2 regions of the Stenotrophomonas sp. STEN008 genome follow, and region 1 is predicted to be linked to the other one. Evidence: predicted binding sites of a transcription regulator. Region 1 holds the regulator's gene; the other holds the start of a gene.
What was found. The regulator FliA, encoded in region 1, starts transcription of late flagellar genes. The targets are predictions, from matches to a motif close to TAAAGTTTNNCNNNCNNNGGCCGATAA.
Positions count from the first base shown of each region.

Region 2: a site for FliA is predicted at 5,481-5,507, ahead of ACVOME_RS12625 (methyl-accepting chemotaxis protein). Genes of this name have one in related genera too.

Region 1 covers NZ_JBRRET010000005.1:149,447-158,169, forward strand. Annotated here, with positions in the region: gene flhF (flagellar biosynthesis GTPase FlhF) at 1-805, shown strand, start outside; gene ACVOME_RS04485 (MinD/ParA family ATP-binding protein) at 792-1,679, shown strand; gene ACVOME_RS04490 (RNA polymerase sigma factor FliA) at 1,676-2,419, shown strand; gene cheY (chemotaxis response regulator CheY) at 2,477-2,869, shown strand; gene ACVOME_RS04500 (protein phosphatase CheZ) at 2,869-3,474, shown strand; gene ACVOME_RS04505 (chemotaxis protein CheA) at 3,477-5,303, shown strand; gene ACVOME_RS04510 (flagellar motor protein) at 5,405-6,145, shown strand; gene motD (flagellar motor protein MotD) at 6,147-7,160, shown strand; gene ACVOME_RS04520 (ParA family protein) at 7,165-7,947, shown strand; gene ACVOME_RS04525 (chemotaxis protein CheW) at 7,944-8,723, shown strand, end outside.
Region 2 covers NZ_JBRRET010000025.1:792-9,514, reverse strand. Annotated here, with positions in the region: gene hflK (FtsH protease activity modulator HflK) at 1-69, shown strand, start outside; gene hflC (protease modulator HflC) at 66-929, shown strand; gene ACVOME_RS12655 (DUF2065 domain-containing protein) at 995-1,180, shown strand; gene ACVOME_RS12650 (adenylosuccinate synthase) at 1,457-2,749, shown strand; gene ACVOME_RS12645 (hypothetical protein) at 2,900-3,256, shown strand; partial or broken gene ACVOME_RS12640 (hypothetical protein) at 3,329-3,592, shown strand; gene ACVOME_RS12635 (M23 family metallopeptidase) at 3,696-4,337, opposite strand; gene ACVOME_RS12630 (L,D-transpeptidase family protein) at 4,342-5,301, opposite strand; gene ACVOME_RS12625 (methyl-accepting chemotaxis protein) at 5,537-7,663, shown strand; gene ACVOME_RS12620 (hypothetical protein) at 7,719-8,510, opposite strand; gene ACVOME_RS12615 (hypothetical protein) at 8,619-8,723, shown strand, end outside.

The DNA.
Region 1 (8,723 bases):
GGTGCGGGCGACCGCCCTGGACCTGATGGACGAGTACGGATTCGATGCCGGGCTGGCCCGCGATGTGGCCATGCAGATACCGCTGGAAACCGAAGCCCACCGGGGCCGCGGGCTGATGCTGGGCCTGATCTCGCGCAGGCTGCCGATCGCGCCGGTCGATCCGCTGGAAGAAGGCGGCGTGATCGCTCTGGTCGGTCCGACCGGGGCCGGCAAGACCACCACCATCGCCAAGCTCGCCTCGCGCTTCGCCGAGAAGCACGCGCCGCGCGATGTGGCCCTGGTCACCACCGACACGCTGCGCATCGGTGCCCGCGAGCAGCTGTACGGCTATGGCCGCCAGCTCGGCATCGCGGTGCATGAAGCCAACAGCGGTACCGACCTGGACCAGCTGCTGGAGCGGCTGAAGGACTACAAGCTGGTGCTGATCGATACCGCCGGCCTGGGCCCGCGTGACCGCGCCCTGGCCGCGCAGCTGCAGTGGCTGCGTGCCGCCCGCCAGGTCCGCACTCTGCTGGTGCTGCCGGCCAATACCAGCTTTGGCGACATGGACGAGGTGGTGCGCCGCTTCGGCTCGGCCAACCTGCAGGGCCTGGTGCTGAGCAAGCTGGATGAGACCGGCCGCTTCGGCAACGCCCTGTCAGTGGCGGTAGACCACGCGCTGCCGATCACCTGGGTGACCGATGGCCAGGACGTTCCGGACGACCTGCACCGGGCCAGCGCGGCCAATCTTGTACTTCGCCTTGAAGATTTGCGCCGAGCGGCCGATATGCCCTGCAACCCGGAGTTGAACCATGCCGTCGCGTGAGTACGCCAAGCTGACCAAGACCTTCCCGCTGTCGGCCACCCGCAGCGAGCCGCTCGGCCCTGTGCGCACCATCGCCGTGACCGGCGGCAAGGGCGGCGTCGGCAAGACCAACGTCTCGGCCAACCTGGCCGTGGCGCTGGCCGGCATGGGCAAGCGCACGCTGCTGCTCGACGCCGACCTGGGCCTGGCCAACATCGACGTGATCCTGGGCCTGAATCCCACCCACACCCTGGCGGATCTGGTCGCCGGCCGCTGCTCGCTGGAAGACGTGATCGTCGAAGGTCCGAACGGCGTGCTGGTGGTGCCGGCCGCGTCCGGTCGGCGGCACATGGCCGAGCTGGCCCCGGCCGAGCACATCGGCTTGGTGAACGTGTTCTCCGAACTGGAACGCGAGCTGGACATCATGGTGGTGGACACCGCCGCCGGCATCACCGATGGCGTACTGACTTTCTGCCAGGCCGCACAGGACACCGTTGTCGTGGTCTGCGACGAGCCGGCCTCGATCACCGACGCCTACGCACTGATCAAGGTGCTGTCGCGCGAGCGCGGCGTGGACCGCATCCAGGTGGTGGCCAACATGGTGCGCGACCCCAACGAGGGCCGCGTGCTGTATGAAAAGCTGACCCGGGTCTGCGAGAAGTTCCTTGCCGATGTCTCGCTGAACTACCTGGGCTGCGTGCCGCAGGATGACTGGCTGCGCCTGTCGGTGCAGCGCCAGCAGCCGGTGGTGAAGGCCTATCCATCCAGCCCGGCGGCGCTGGCGATCACCGAGATCGCCCGTCGCACCGCCCGCTGGCAGGCCCCCACCGAGCCACGCGGTGGCGTTGAATTCTTCCTCGAGCGCATCCTCAAGCAACGCGGGGTGGCAGCATGAAAGGCGCGGCCCAGTACAGGGAAGTCCAGCGCTCGGCGGCGACCGAGGTCATCGCCCAGCACTCGGACCTGGTGCGGCGCATCGCCCATCACCTGGCCGCACGCCTGCCGGCCAGCGTCGAAGTGGACGACCTGATCCAGGCCGGCATGATGGGCCTGATCGAAGCCTCGCGCAGCTACGACGCCGACCAGGGTGCCTCGTTCGAGACCTATGCCTCGATCCGCATCCGCGGCTCGATGATCGACGAGATCCGCCGCGGCGACTGGGTACCGCGATCGGTGCATCGGCGCGCCCGCGATGCGGCCGCCACCATCCGCCGCCTGGAGCAGACCACGGGCCGTGCAGCCAGTGCCACCGAGGTGGCGGCGGCCATGGACATGCCACTGCCCGAATACCTGCGGCTGATGGAGGACGCCTCGCGCGGCCAGGTGCTGAGCCTGGAATCGCGCATCGAAGACCAGGGCGAACTGGACACCGTCGCCCAGGGCGGACCCACACCGCAGCAGGTCCTGGAACGTGGCGAATTCGGCCGCGAACTGGGCAAGGCCATCGGCCATCTGCCCGAACGCGAACAGCTGGTGCTCTCGCTGTACTACGAGCAGGAGCTGAACCTGAAGGAGATCGGCGCGGTGCTCGGCGTGAGCGAATCGCGCGTCTGCCAGATCCACGGCCAGGCCGTGCTGCGCCTGCGCGGCCGGCTGAAGATCTTCGAGGCCGCGGATGCCGGGCTTGAAGAATGAACATGCCTGCGGCGGCCACGGCCACCGCGGGCGACTGAACAACAAAGGAACTCCGCTTTGAACAAGAACATGCGCATCCTGATCGTCGACGACTTCTCGACCATGCGCCGCATCGTCAAGAATCTGCTGGGCGATCTGGGCTTCACCAACACCGCCGAAGCCGAGGACGGGCATGCCGCACTGTCGATGCTGCAGAGCCAGCCGTTCGACTTCGTGGTCACCGACTGGAACATGCCGGTGATGACCGGCATCGAGCTGCTCAAGGCGATCCGCGCCGATGCCAAGCTCAAGACCCTGCCGGTCCTGATGGTCACCGCCGAGGCCAAGCGCGAGCAGATCATCGAAGCGGCGCAGAGCGGCGTGAACGGCTACATCATCAAGCCGTTCACCGCGCAGACGCTGGAAGAGAAACTGGGCAAGATCTTCGAACGCCTGGCGGCCAGCGCCTGATGGACGCCACGGTCGACAAGAACGCCCTCGCCCTGCGCCTGCAGGAAGCCCTCGACGCGCTCGAATCCGGCGACGAGAGCGCCTGGCGCCAGCGCATCGATGCCCTGGTGGCCGCACGCACGCAGCCGATGATGAGCGGCCTGTCACGGCTGGCCCGCGAACTGGGCCAGGCCCTGGGCGAACTGCCGACCGTCCCCAGCGAGGCGGGCGAGCTGGACGACGCCTGCGCGCGCCTGGACCATGTGGTGGCGATGACCGAACAGGCCACGCACCGCACCCTGGACCTGGCCGAAGAGTGCCGCAGCCTCACCGAACAGCTGCGCGCCGAAGGCCTGCAGCCGGGGCAGGATGCGCAGCTGGAACGCATCCGCCACAACCTGACCGAGATTGCCCTGACCCAGAGCTATCAGGACCTGACCGGACAGATCATCCGTCGCGTGGTCGGCATCGTCCGCCGCGTGCACGAAGGCTTTGGCGCGCTGGGCCTGCCACCGGAGCAGCATCGCACCGATCCGGCGCTGGCCGGACCGGCACTGAAGGGACTGGACCGTCACGCGGTCTCTCAGAACGACGCCGACGACCTGTTGTCGGACCTGGGACTGTAAGCATGAGCGCGGTATCCGACGACATCACCGCCGATTTCATCATCGAGGCACAGGAAATCCTGGATCGCCTCGGCGAACAGCTGGTGTCGCTGGAACAGGCGCCGCAGGACGCCGACCAGCTCAACGCCGTGTTCCGTGGCTATCACACGCTCAAGGGCGGCGCCGGCTTCCTCGGCATCACCGCCATGGTCGAGCTGTGCCATGCCGCCGAAGAGGCACTGGGCGCCGCCCGCGCTGGCCAGGCGGTGCTGCAGCCGCATCACTTCGATGCCGCACAGCAATCCCTGGACTACCTGCAATCGATGCTGGATGCCGTGTCTTCCGGCAACGAACCCGGCTATGCCCCGCCGGACCTGATCGCCCAGTTCGACGTGCACGGCGCTGCTGCGCCGGCCGCCGCCGCTCCCGCAGCGGCCGCGCCCGCTGCCGGTGACCTGATCACCGACGACGAGTTCGAGGCCCTGCTCGATCAGCTGCACGGCAGCAACGCCCCCACCGCGGTGGCGACGCCGGCCAAGGCCGACGATGGCCTGATCAGCGAGGATGAGTTCGAAGCCCTGCTTGACCAGCTGCACGGCGGCGCCGCCCCGGGCGCGAAACCCGTGACTGCCCCGCCGGCGCCTGCACTGCCCGCACCGCGCCCCGCGGCCGCCGCGGCCAAGCCCGCGGCCAACAAGCCGGTGGCCGAGGCCGAGCACACCGTGCGCGTGGATACCAAGCGGCTGGATGCGATCGTCAACCTGATCGGCGAGCTGGTGCTGTCGCGCAACCGGCTCAAGACCCTGCGTGCGCGCCTGCGCGACGAGGAACTGGACCGCGCCGTGTCGACCCTGGACATCGCCACCGCGCGCCTGCAGTCGGCAGTGATGCGCACGCGCATGCAACCGGTCGGCAAGGTGTTCTCGCGCTTCCCCAAGGTCGCCCGCGATGTTGCCCGCTCGCTGAAGAAGGAAGTGGACCTGGAGCTGGTCGGCGCCGAAACCGAGCTTGACCGCAACCTGGTCGAGGCCCTGGCCGACCCGCTGGTGCACCTGGTCCGCAACGCCATCGACCACGGTGTGGAGATGCCCGATCTGCGCGAAGCACAGGGCAAGCCACGCATGGGCCACGTGCGTCTGTCGGCCCAGCAGGAAGGCGACTACGTCAGCATCGAGGTGCAGGACGATGGCGCCGGCATCGATCCGGAAAAACTGCGCGCGAAAGCACGCGAAAAGGGCTTGATCGACCCGGAGGCGGCGGCCCGGCTGAGCAGCGAGGAATGTCTGCACCTGGTGTTTCTGCCCGGCTTCTCCACCAAGCAGCAGGTGACCGACATCTCCGGCCGCGGCGTCGGCATGGATGTGGTGCAGTCGCGCATCCGCGAGCTCAGTGGGCAGATCCAGATCCAGTCGGAACTGGGCCGGGGCAGCCGTTTCCTGATCCGCGTGCCGCTGACCCTGGCGATCCTGCCAACCCTGCTGGTGCAGGCCGGCGAGGACGTCTATGCGCTGCCGCTGGCGCGCGTGATGGAAGTGCTGCATGCACCGCGCACCTCGCTGGGCTGGTTCGATGGCCGGGCGGTGCTGGATCGTCGCTCGCACACCCTGCCGCTGGTCGATCTGCGCCAGTGGCTGGATGTGACGCCCGCCGCCTCGGCGCTGCTCACCATCGTGGTGCTGCAGGCCGGCGAGGCGCGCTTCGGCCTGGTCGTGGACCAAGTCCGTGGGCGCGAGGAAGTGGTCATCAAGCCATTGCCGAAGGCCCTGCGCGGCCTGCGCGGCTACGCCGGTGCGACGCTGATCGGTGATGGCCGGATGGCCCTCATCCTCGACGTGGATGGCCTGCGATGACGCTCGCCGGGCATGGCCCGGCGAACCAGAAACTGTGACTACCGTCTGTACGCGATCGACCGGTGTCTCAAGTCCCATTCACACACGCCGATACCGGACCCATGGATAGACTCAGCCTCATCGGACTCTTTCTCGCCCTGGCCTCGCTGGTCGGCGGCAGCATCCTCAAGGGCGCCGGACTGGCGTCCCTGTGGTCGCCTGCGGCGTTCGTGATCGTCATCGTCGGCACCATCGCCGCGATCCTGCTGCACACCGCACCCGCCGTATTCAGGCATGCCTTCCGGATCGTGCGCTGGGTCGTGCGCCCGCCGCACAGCGATCGTCGCGAGCTGATCCAGCAGATCGTCGAGTGGAGCAACATCGCCCGCCGCCAGGGCCTGCTGGGCCTGGAAGCGCAGGTGGAAGCGCAGCAGGATCCGTTCCTGCGCAAAGGCCTGCAGCTGCTGGTCGACGGCGTCGAGCCCGAATCGATCCGGCACATGCTGGAGATCGAGCTGGGCAGCCAGGAACACCGTGACCAGGCCGCTGCCAAGGTCTTCGAGGGCATGGGCATCTATGCGCCGACGCTGGGCATCATCGGTGCGGTGCTGGGCCTGATCGCCGTCATGAAGAACCTGGCCGACCCCAGCAAGCTGGGGCATGGCATCGCCGCCGCCTTCACCGCCACCATCTACGGCATCGCGTCGGCCAACCTGCTGTTCCTGCCGATCGCCGCCAAGCTGAAGGGAGTGATCGCCCACAACAGCCGCGACCGCGAGATGGTCATCGAAGGCCTGATCTCGATCGCGCAGGGCGAGAACCCGCGGAACATCGAAACCAACCTGTCCGGCTTCCTGCACTGACATGGCCCGCCGCAGACACCACGAAGAGCACGCCAACCATGAAGCATGGGCGATCCCCTATGCCGATCTGATGACGCTGCTGCTGGCCTTCTTCGTGGTGATGTATGCGATCTCCTCGATCAACGAAGGCAAGTACCGGATCATGGCCGATGCGCTCACCGATGCCTTTGGTGGCGCGCCGCGCACCATCAATCCGGTGCAGGTCGGCAACAAGCAGGTGCAGGGGGGCGGCTGGGACAGTCCTTCGGTGATCAAGTCCGGCACCAAGATCGGCCCGTCCGCACCGGCACCCTCGCACGACCCTACCCTGCTGCCGGCCATGGCCTCGCAGATGCGCATGCCGGTCTCGGTGCACGACCAGCAGCAGATCGCCCGTGCCGAGCGCCAGCTCAGCAGCATCGCCGACCGGTTGACCGCCGCGCTGTCGCCGCTGATCGAGCGCGGCATGATCAGCGTGCGCCGCACCGAGCTGTGGATCGAAGTGGAGATCAACAGCGACATCCTGTTCCCGACCGGCTCGGCGGCGCTGGACGTGCACGCGCGCGGGACGCTGTCCAGCCTGGCCGGTGTGCTGCGCGACGTACCCAACAGCGTGCGGGTGGAAGGCCACACCGACAACGTGCCGATCGCCACCGCCACCTTCCCCTCCAACTGGGAACTGTCGGCCGCGCGGGCCGCCAGCGTGGTCCACCTGTTCGCCGACCAGGGCCTGCAGCCTTCGCGTCTGGCCATGGTCGGCTACGGCCAGTTCCGCCCGCGCGAGGACAACGACAGTGCGCAGGGTCGCAACCGCAACCGGAGGGTGATGGTCATCATCCTGGCCGACACCTCGCACTCGGTCGACCCGCTGGGCCAGCGCCTGAACGCCGCCAACGGCGCGGCCGACCCGTCCGCCGGGCCTGCGGCAACACCCGCCACAGTGCCCTCCCCGTCCCCCATCGCACCGGTGCAGTTGCCACCGGTGCCGGCTGGCAGCCGTGTCGGCGCCGCCGCTCCCCCGGCAATGAAGGAGTAAACCCATGCGCATCTGGGCAGTCGCCAACCAGAAGGGCGGAGTCGGCAAGACGACGACCACCCTGGCCCTCGGTCGCAACCTGGCCACGCAGGGCCATCGCGTGCTGCTGATCGATCTTGATCCCCACGCCTCGCTCAGCCGCGCCTTCGGCGTGCCGGTGGACCCGCCACCGACCGGCGTACTTGAGCTGTTCAGCGCACCTCCGGCCGAGCTGTCCAGCCTTTGCCACACCAGCAGCGTCAGCGGCCTGGACTACGTCTGCGCACAGCCGGCACTGGCCACGCTGGAGCGCCGCAGCGCCAACCAGCCGGGCCTTGGCCTGGCGCTGCAGAACGCGCTGGCACGGCACCAGGGCCAGCACGACTACATCCTGCTCGACTGCGCGCCCACACTCGGCCTGCTGATGATCAATGCGCTCGCGGCAGCGGACCGCCTGATCATTCCGACGCAGGCCGAGCCGCTGGCACTGCACGGGCTGGACGGCATGGTGCGCACCGGTGAAATGGTCGAGCGCTCGCGCCGGCGCCCGCTGCCGATCTCGATCCTGCCCACCCTGTTCGACCGCCGCACCCGCACCGGCAACGAATCACTGCGCAGCATGCAGGACCGTCACGGCGCACGCGTCTGGGAGGATGCGATTCCGATCGACACGCGGGTCAGCAACGCGGCCGGCCTGACCCTGCCGAGCGTCGGCGAGGACTATCCCGGCCGCGGGCTCGCGGCCTACCGTCGCGCGCTGAACTGGATCCTTGGCGAGGATGCGCGCGCGCTGGAGCAAGCCGCATGAACACCACCGGCGTGCTGGACGACTATCTGGACGAGCTGCTGGGCGAAGCGATCGCCCCGGTGGCGGCCAGCCCCGATGCAGGCAACACGGCGCTTCCGGCGGCGATCGCCGAACGCGAGCCGACCTGGGACGACCTGCCGGCAGAGGTCATCTACGAAACCGGCAGCAGCGACGTGGTGCCCGTGGATGACGCCGCTCTGGCGGCCGCCTTCGAGGCCGCCAGCCAGTCCTCTGCACCGGCATCTGCCGAACGCCAGCCGACCTGGGACGATCTGCCCGATGAGGTGATCTACGAGACCGACGGCGCGGAAAGCCCGTTGCTGGCCCACACCGACAGCCCCGCGCTGCAGGCTGCCTTCGAGGCCGCCGCCAGCGGCGAAGGGGTGGATCCGGTGGCGCCCGCGCGGATCGTGCCCCCGGCACCCGCCGCTGCGCCGCCGGTAGTGGCCGCGCCGCCGCGTGTCGCCCTCGAAGCACCCGCCGCCAGCCGCCCTGCCAGCTGGCAGGAACTGCAGGCGCAGGCCCATCGACCCGCCAACAGCCCGCATCCGCAGCACCGCCGCGCGAACGAGCGCACCTCGCGCTGGCTGCGGATGCGCTGTGGCAGCCAGGCCTATGCACTGGAACTGCTGAAAGTGCAGGAGGTGGTACTGCCGGTACCCCTGCTGCCGCTGCGCGGCACTGCGCCGGCGATGCTGGGGATCATGAACCTGCGCGGCCAGGTGGTGCCCGTGATGGACCTTGGGCTGCACCTGGGCGCAGCGGCGGCCGAGGAC
Region 2 (8,723 bases), on a different contig from region 1:
CGTGATCCGGGCCGGCCCACGGGCCGCCCGACCGGGCGACCGAGCGGCCGTGAGGAGGGCAGCCGATGAAGAGTCCAATCTGGATCGCCGTGATCGTGGCGGTGGTGCTGGGCCTGCTGGGCTCGGTGTACGTGGTCCGCGAGGACCAGACCGCCATGGTCCTGAACCTGGGCAAGGTAGTGCGCTCGGACATCAAGCCGGGCCTGCACTTCAAGCTGCCGATCGTGGAAACGGTGAAGGTCTTCGACCGCCGCTTCCAGGTGCTTGATACTGCCCCTGCGCGTTACTTCACCGCCGAGCAGAAGGACGTCAGCGTCGACTTCTTCGCGATCGGCTACATCTCCAACGTGGGTGACTACTTCCGTGCCACCGGCGGCGATCCGCGCATCGCCAATGCCCGCCTGGCACCGATCATCACCGACTCGCTGCGCAACCAGATCAACTCGCGCACCCTGCAGCAGTTGGTGTCCGGCGACCGCAGCGAGCTGATCGCCGAGCAGCTGAAGGGCATCAACGAGGCGGTGGCGGGGCTGGGCATGCAGATGATCGATCTGCGCATCAAGCAGGTCGATCTGCCGACCGACAGCCAGGTCATCAACGACGTGTATGAGCGCATGCGCGCCCAGCGCAAGCAGGAGGCCGCCAAGCTGCGCGCCGAAGGCGAGGAGCAGTCGCTGACGATCCGCGCCCAGGCCGACCGCGACAGCACCGTGCTGATCGCCGAAGCCGAGCGTGATGCCCAGCGCCTGCGCGGTGAAGGTGATGCCGATGCCGCGCGCATCTATGGCAAGGCCGGTTCTGCCGATCCGGCGTTCTACGCCTTCTACCGCAGCCTGGAGGCCTACCGTGGCTCCATGACCGATGGCAACGGCGTGATCGTGCTCGACAAGAACGACCCGTTCCTGCAGTACCTCAAGAGCGATCGCTGAGGTCGCACGCACTACCCACGGGGCCCGGCCAGATGCCGGGCCCCGTGCCATTTCTGGAGTTCCCGATGAAAGACCTGTTCGCGGCCGTGTGCCTGGTCGCGGTGCTGGAAGGCCTGTTCCTGTTCGCGGCCCCGCTGGCCTGGAAGCGCATGGCCGAGCGCCTGCTGGACCTGCCTGGACCGGCCCTGCGCAGCTTTGGCGGCCTGATCCTGCTGGCCGGCCTGAGCCTGCTGTGGTGGGCACGGCATTAGCAGCGGGTCATATTCCTTTCCGCAGGAAAGGGATCTGACCCCGTTTCGGGCCCCTGACCGCTGGGTGAAGCCGTCCGTCGGAAAGGTGGCACCCGACCCCGGAAACCCGGATAATGCACAAAAGCCGGACGGGCCTCCCCCGTTCGGCTTTTTCCGTGTCTGGGCCATCCATCGCCGGCCGCTCCCCGTTTGGAGCCGCCATGACCGCGCTGGGCACCCCCGCCACGGTTTACCCGTCCGCGGCCCCGATGGCCGCAACAAATCGAGGAGCCCGTCATGGGTCAGTCTGTCGTAGTGTTGGGTGCCCAGTGGGGCGATGAAGGCAAGGGCAAGATCGTCGATCTGCTCACTGAGGAAATCGGCGCGGTCGTGCGCTTCCAGGGCGGCCACAATGCCGGCCACACGCTGGTCATCAACGGCAAGAAGACCGTCCTGCACCTGATCCCGTCCGGCATCCTGCGCGACGACGCACTGTGCCTGATCGGCAACGGCGTGGTGATCTCGCCGGCCGCGCTGCAGAAGGAAATCGCCGAGCTGGAAACCTCCGGCGTGGAAGTGCGTTCGCGCCTGAAGATCTCCCCGGCCGCGCCGCTGATCATGCCGTACCACATCGCCCTAGACCAGGCGCGCGAACGCGCTGCCGGCGGCAAGGCGATCGGCACCACCGGGCGTGGCATCGGCCCGGCCTACGAAGACAAGGTGGCACGTCGCGGCATCCGCATCGCCGACCTGCATTACCCCAAGCAGCTGGAAGAACTCCTGCGCACCGCGCTGGATTACCACAACTTCGTGCTGACCAAGTACCTCAACACCGACGCGATCGACTTCCAGAAGACCTACGACGAGGCACTTGCCTTCGGCGAGTACGTCGAGCCGATGAAGTCCGACGTCGCCGGTATCCTGCACGACCTGCGCAAGCAGGGTAAGCGCGTGCTGTTCGAAGGCGCGCAGGGCGCGCTGCTGGACATCGACCACGGCACCTATCCGTACGTCACCAGCTCCAACACCACCGTCGGCGGCGCACTGGCCGGCGCCGGCGTGGGTGCCGATGCGATCGACTACGTGCTGGGCATCGCCAAGGCCTACGCCACCCGCGTCGGCGGCGGTCCGTTCCCGACCGAACTGGACGATGAGATCGGCCAGGGCATCCGCGACCGCGGTGCCGAGTACGGCGCCTCGACCGGCCGTCCGCGTCGCTGCGGCTGGATGGATATCGTCGCGCTCAAGCGCGCCGTGGCCATCAACGGCATCAGCGGCTTGTGCATCACCAAGCTGGACGTGCTGGACGGCATGGAGAAGCTGAAGGTCTGCATCGCCTACGAATACCGCGGCAAGCGTACCGAGTACGCACCGCTGGACGCGCAGGGCTGGGAAGAGTGCACCCCGGTGTACCTGGAGTTCCCGGGCTGGAGCGAGAACACCCACGGCATCACCCAATGGGATGACCTGCCGCCGGCCGCGCGCGCCTACCTGCGTTCGCTGGAGGAGCTGGCGGGCTGCCCGATCAGCATCGTCTCGACCGGCCCCGATCGCGACCACACCATGGTCCTGCAGGATCCGTTCGCCTGAGGTAGCGCCGGGCCATGTCCGGCGTGGTGGTAACGCTGTTCAATTGAAAAAAGAGCGCCGCGACTCCCTGTGGGGTCGCGGCGCTTCAGTTTGGGCCGGTTTCATCTGTCGGCGGTGGCGCTGTCAAGTACAGCCACGGAAGCCGACACCATGACCGCTCGCAAGACCCCGCCGTTCCATGTTGTTGAGCCCATCAACGACGACGCCAATCCCGCCGACGATCTCAGCACGTTCCAGGGCTGCCTCACCCGCATCCGTGATGGCGAGGGCTCCGATGGCATGTTGTGGCCGGAGGAGAACCTGTCCGACGGACGACGTCAGTCCTTGGCGCGGATCGACCGTGCGGCCGTGGGCATCCTCACCGCGGTGGAGATGCTGCATGCGGCCAACCGTTGCGCCACCACGGCGACGCCGCGCAGGCACCTGGACGAAGGTGGGGTGGAAGGGCTGTTCTTCGCCTGCCGCGAACTTGCCGAGCCGGTCTGCAGAGAAGTCAGGCCGGCCTGACGCCCTTCCGCATGTGCGATGCCTGGCCTCGCCATCTGGCGAGGTATCGGGTGGGTTCACGCGCTTCAGACTGACTTCCGCGCTGGCGCGCGTTCGGGCGTGCCGGGCTCCGGCATCACCCGCGCTGGAATCGGTTGAGTCCGCTGGAATTGCCGCCTCGTACTTCGGCTATGGGCGCGGCGACGCACGTCCGCGCGGGCGTTCCTGGCTGCGGCTGACCGTGCTGGAGGTCTGTGGCCGTTCTTCTTCTGGCAGCCCCTGGCACTGCTGTTACTGATTGCCGGTGGCGGGCTGGCGACCGCCAGCATCGCGCTGCGGCGGTGGCGACGCCGGTAGCGCCGGGCCATGCCCGGCGGGGTACTTGTCAGATACCCAATACGGCTAGGATCGTGCCCAAATCGGGCATCACTGCGACTGGCTCTGCCACGCGGCACACGCGCTACCCTCCCGCCTGCAACAGCGGGTACGGATTGATCGATTCCCCCTTCCACCACTGCTTCTCCGGCCCCAGCACGTGCACTTCGAAATGCAGGTGCGGGGCCTCGGCGCTGGCGTTGCCGGTGCTGCCTACGTAGCCAATCACCTCGCCACGCTTGATCACCTGCTTTTCGGCCAGGCCATCGGCATAGCGTTGCAGGTGGGCGTAGTAGTAGCACCAGTGCCCGCTCGGCTCGAACTGGTAGATCGTCAGCCCCCCACGCTTGCTGTCGAACAGCTTTTCCACCGTCCCATCGGCCACTGCCAGCACCGGAGTTCCTGCGTCGGCCATGATGTCGATTGCATCATGCACGCGCCCTTCGCTGCGGGCATCGGTGAAGGTATCGCGCAGCTGCGAAGGCAGTACGCCCTGCACCGGCAGCAGCAGGCCGCTTGGCGCATCGGTGGCGCTGGACGGCGGCACCGCCGTGGGAGCCGCAGCGCCCAGACGCGGCGTCGCAGCCGCAACCTCCGGCCCCGCAGCCACCGCAGGTGGTGCTGCAGGCCGGGCAACCGCTACTGGCTCACCCGCATCGCGGCGCAGCCACAAGCCCATTCCCACACCCACCAGCACGCCCAGCACGATGAACTGCGAAAGTCGCATCGGTTCACTCCTGCATCACCACGGGGACAGAGGTATCCACCGCATCGGCCACGCGCAGTGCATCCCAGTTGGTCATGCGCACGCAGCCATGCGATTCAGTCTTGCCGACATGCCCGGGTACCGGCGTTCCGTGCAGGCCATAGTGGGGTTTGGACAGATCGATCCAGACCCGGCCGACCGGATTGTTCGGACCGGGCGGCAGCGTGGCCTTCTTCTCGCCTTTGCGCGCATCCCAGAACAGCTTGGGGTTGTAGTGGAACGGCGGGTCGCGATGGACGCCGAGAATCTTCCATTCACCGATCGGCAGCGGATCGTGCTGGCTGCCGGACGAAACCGGCACCTGTGCGATCACCTTGCCCTGCGCATCCAGCAACTGAAGAGTGGAATCGGACTTGTCGACCACGATCTTCGCCGCCTTCGGCAATGCCGCGGGGGCGATGTTGGGCACCTGGATACGGCTGCCGGCCTTGGCCAGATCGACGCCGGGGTTGAGCAACTTCAGAAGGGCAGGGGACGCGTGGAAGCGTTCACCGAGCGCTTCCTCGACGCTGCTGTAACCCAGCGACTTCAGCTTTGCCTGTGCGGCGGGTTTCTTGGGAATGGACTGGAACGGACCGGCAACATCCTCGGCCGTCAGCGTGTAGTTGGCCAGCGGCGCGATCGTCTCGGCCTGGAGAGCCTCCCAGGTGCTGTCGTCCAGCTCTCCGCTCACCGTCAGGCCGTGTGCCGCCTGGAAGCCGGCCACGGCCCGATGCTGGTTGCTGCCGACTTCACCGTCTATCTCGCCCGGGGAGAAATTGGCGCGATCCAGCAACACTTGGGCGTGCAGCGGCGAGCGGGCTGCTGTATCGGGTCCGGCCTTCTCGGCAATGGGCTCCGGCAGCTGGGCCGGCGGCGGTACCTGCGCGAAGGCGGGCGACACCAGCAAGGACAGGGCGAGCAGGGCGGGGCGGTACACGGGCATGAAGATCTCCGGCAGATGGCAGCTCCACCCTGCCCGCAGAGGCTGCGCAGCCTCCGTGAAAGCAACCTGATGCCGGCATGAGCAGGGCAGCCCCGGCGTGGCTCAGGCCCTTGTCGCAGAAGTACGGGGCGGAGCCTCACCAAGGTGAACGGCTGCCGACGCCCGTGCTTGTTGCCGATCAAGATTGCCGGTGGCGCGGCCGATACGGGCGCATCCCCCCGTTTTGGATGTACCCATGGATTACTTGAGGAATGTCAGGGTTGCCTGGCGTCTTGGGCTGGGCTTTGGCCTGTTGCTGCTGCTGGTCGCGGCCGTGGTGGCCACCGGCGCCACCGCCAGTGTCGTGCAGAAGCGCGCGATGCAGCAGGTGGTCGACGTCAGTGTGGCCAAGGTACGCCTGCTGTCGCAGATGCTCGATGCCAACAACCAGATGATGGTAGTGCGCCGCGAAATGCTGATCCGCCAGGGCGAAGAGCGCGGCAGCGACGAGAAGCGCATTGCCGACCTGGTCAAGCGCTACGAGGCGGATTGGTCCGCCTATCAGGCCCTGCCGGGCGATGCAGAGGGCAAGGCCATCGCTGAAACCATCGCGGCCAAGCGCGCCCTTGCGCGCCCGCTCAACAAGCAGACCAGCGAACTGATGGAGCAGGGCGACTACCCCGCTGCCGTGGCACTGACCCTGGGGCCGGTGCAGGACGCGGCCAACGGCTGGAACAAGGCGTTGTCCGAGGGAGTCGACTTCGAAGAGAAGGAAAGCCGCGAGGCCGCCGCCGAGGCGATCCGCCTGGGTGAACGCAGTCTGCTGCAGTTGCTGGTGCTGGGAGGCGTGGCCCTGCTGGTCGGCATTGCCGCCTCGGTGATGATCGGTCGCAGCCTGACCGGTCCGCTGGCACGCGCGGTGAACCTGGCCGAGCGCCTGTCCAAGGGCCAGCTGGACCAGGAATTCCGCCTCGGCGGCCGTGACGAGCTGACCCGGCTGGGCGAGGCGATGGCCAGCGTGCGGCAGAGCGTGCAGGCCGCCATCGGGGCGCAGATGCACATGGCCGAGCAGCACGAGGCGGGTGCGATCCGCTACCGCATGGACGCCAGCGCGTTTCCGGGCGATTTCGGGCGCATGGTGCAGGCCACCAACAGCCTGGTGGAATCACACGTGCAGGTGGAACTGCTGATGGCCGAGGTCATGCAGCGCTATGCCATCGGCGACCTCAGCCGCGACCTTCCGGACTATCCCGGCGAGAAGGGTACGCTGACCCGCACCCTGGCCGCAGTGAAACAGAGCCTGCTGGCAGTCAACACCCAGATTGACGACCTGGTCCGCGCGGCGCGCGCCGGAGATTTCAGCGTGCGTGGGGATGCCAGTGCGTTCCAGTATCAGTTCAGGGCGATGGTCGAGCAGCTCAACGGCATGATGGCCAGTTCGCAGGCCAGCATCGCCGACGTCTCCGATGTGCTGCGCGCGATCTCCGGGGGCGACCTCACTGCGCGCATGGACGGTCACTACGACGGCGTGTTCGCCCGCATGCGCGACGATGCCAACACCACCACGGCCCAGCTGACCGGCATCGTGCGCGGCATCCAGGACGCTGCCGACAGCATCAACACTGCCGCGCAGGAGCTCGCCGCCGGCAACAGCGACCTGTCGCGCCGTACCGAACAGCAGGCCGCCAACCTGGAAGAAGCGGCGGCATCGATGGAAGAACTGACCTCGACCGTCCGCCAGAATGCCGAGCTGGCCCGCCAGGCCGACAGCGAGGCACACGCTGCCGGCGCGGCGGTGCGGGCCACCGAACAGGCAATGGCACAGATGGCATCTGTGATGGGAGAGATCGATCAGTCCTCGGCGCGCATCTCGGAAATCTCCACGGTCATCGATGGCATCGCCTTCCAGACCAACATCCTGGCCTTGAACGCTGCGGTGGAAGCTGCCCGCGCGGGTGAGCAGGGCCGCGGCTTTGCCGTGGTCGCCAGTGAAGTGCGCACGCTGGCGCAGCGTGCGGGCATCGCCGCCAAGGAGATCAAGGAACTCATCGAAGAGGCGGCAGGCAAGGTGCAGAGCGGTCTGGCGGTCACGGTCGAGTCGGAAGCGGCCATTGCCCGCTTGGCACAGGCCAGCGCACGCACCAACCAGCTGATGAGTGACATCGCTGCGGCGAGCAAGGAACAGGCGGCCGGCATCGAACAGGTCAATCAGGTGGTGGTGCAGATGGATCAGGTGACCCAGCAGAATGCCGCACTGGTGGAAGAAGCCACTGCCGCCAGCCGCGCGCTGGAAGAGCAGGCCAATGCGCTGACCGCGTCGGTCGCGGTGTTCCATATCGAGCAGAGCGGTGCAGTCCGCACGGTGGCAGCACGCGCGGCCTGACCGTCGGCAGCCGCCTCAAGGCACGGGCCGCCACGTGTTCGCGCGTGGTGGCCGGTCAGTCCTGCATGCGGCGGATGCGGCCGTCCTCGATCTTCCAGATCACGTCCTTACCCGTGGAGACGTACAGCGGCGAGCGGGCCCACAGGCTCCAGAACACATGGATCTCGGTCGGTGTCGGGTCCTGCAGATGGGTGATGAACATCGCCGCACCGGGTGGCGCACGCTTCAGCTGGATGCAGCTGTGGGTGAAGGCGCGGCGGAAGACGATCCGACCGTGGGCGATGTCGAGACGATGCGTGCCGCCCAGCGGAACTACGGCAGGATCGGTGGTGGCGGGCAGCAGGTAGACCGTCCACGCATCGGCGGCCGTACCGGGCGCCGGAAGAACCACGCTGTTGTAGGTCTGCGCGCAGGCGTCGAAGGCGCTGTTCAGCGCCAGCGCCCGTGCGGCGGCAGCGCCGGCCTGGTAGGTCGTTGGCGCCGCTGGAACATCCAGAGTCTCGGTTGCGCCGGTCATCCTTCCCTGCGCGTCGGTGGCGGCCCTATACAGGACCACTGCGCCGTCGCCGATCATGCTGACTTCGTAGTGGCTGCCGCGCTGTTCGGTTATCCAGCCCCTTACCCGGGTGTCGCCGCGCATGCCCTGTTCGAGCAGGGCGTCAGTTGCGCGCTCGGCCGCCAGGTCGTGCTCGAACATCTGCCGGCCACGCGCTTCAGCCTGTGCGACGGCCTGCGCGGTACCCACATCGTCCGCTGGCGCGGCGGGAGCCCGCGCATTGCCGGAAACGGCCGGTGACGCGGCGCAGAGCCACGCCAGCAGCCCCCACATGCCAGTCCATCGTTTCATGGCCCTTTCCTCCGCTCTGCGCCCTGCGGCACCGTGGAGTATGCCGCAGGCCGGTGGTCTACCGCGCGCCACCTTTTTCGGCGATGCTCGCTGAAAAGGGGAGCGGGCATGGACAACAGGGAACCGGAAGGGACCTATGGCGATGTGCCGCGGGTGCAGGGCATCGAGGTGGCTGCGGCGCCGCCGGAGCCGGAAGCAGCGACCGACTGGTCG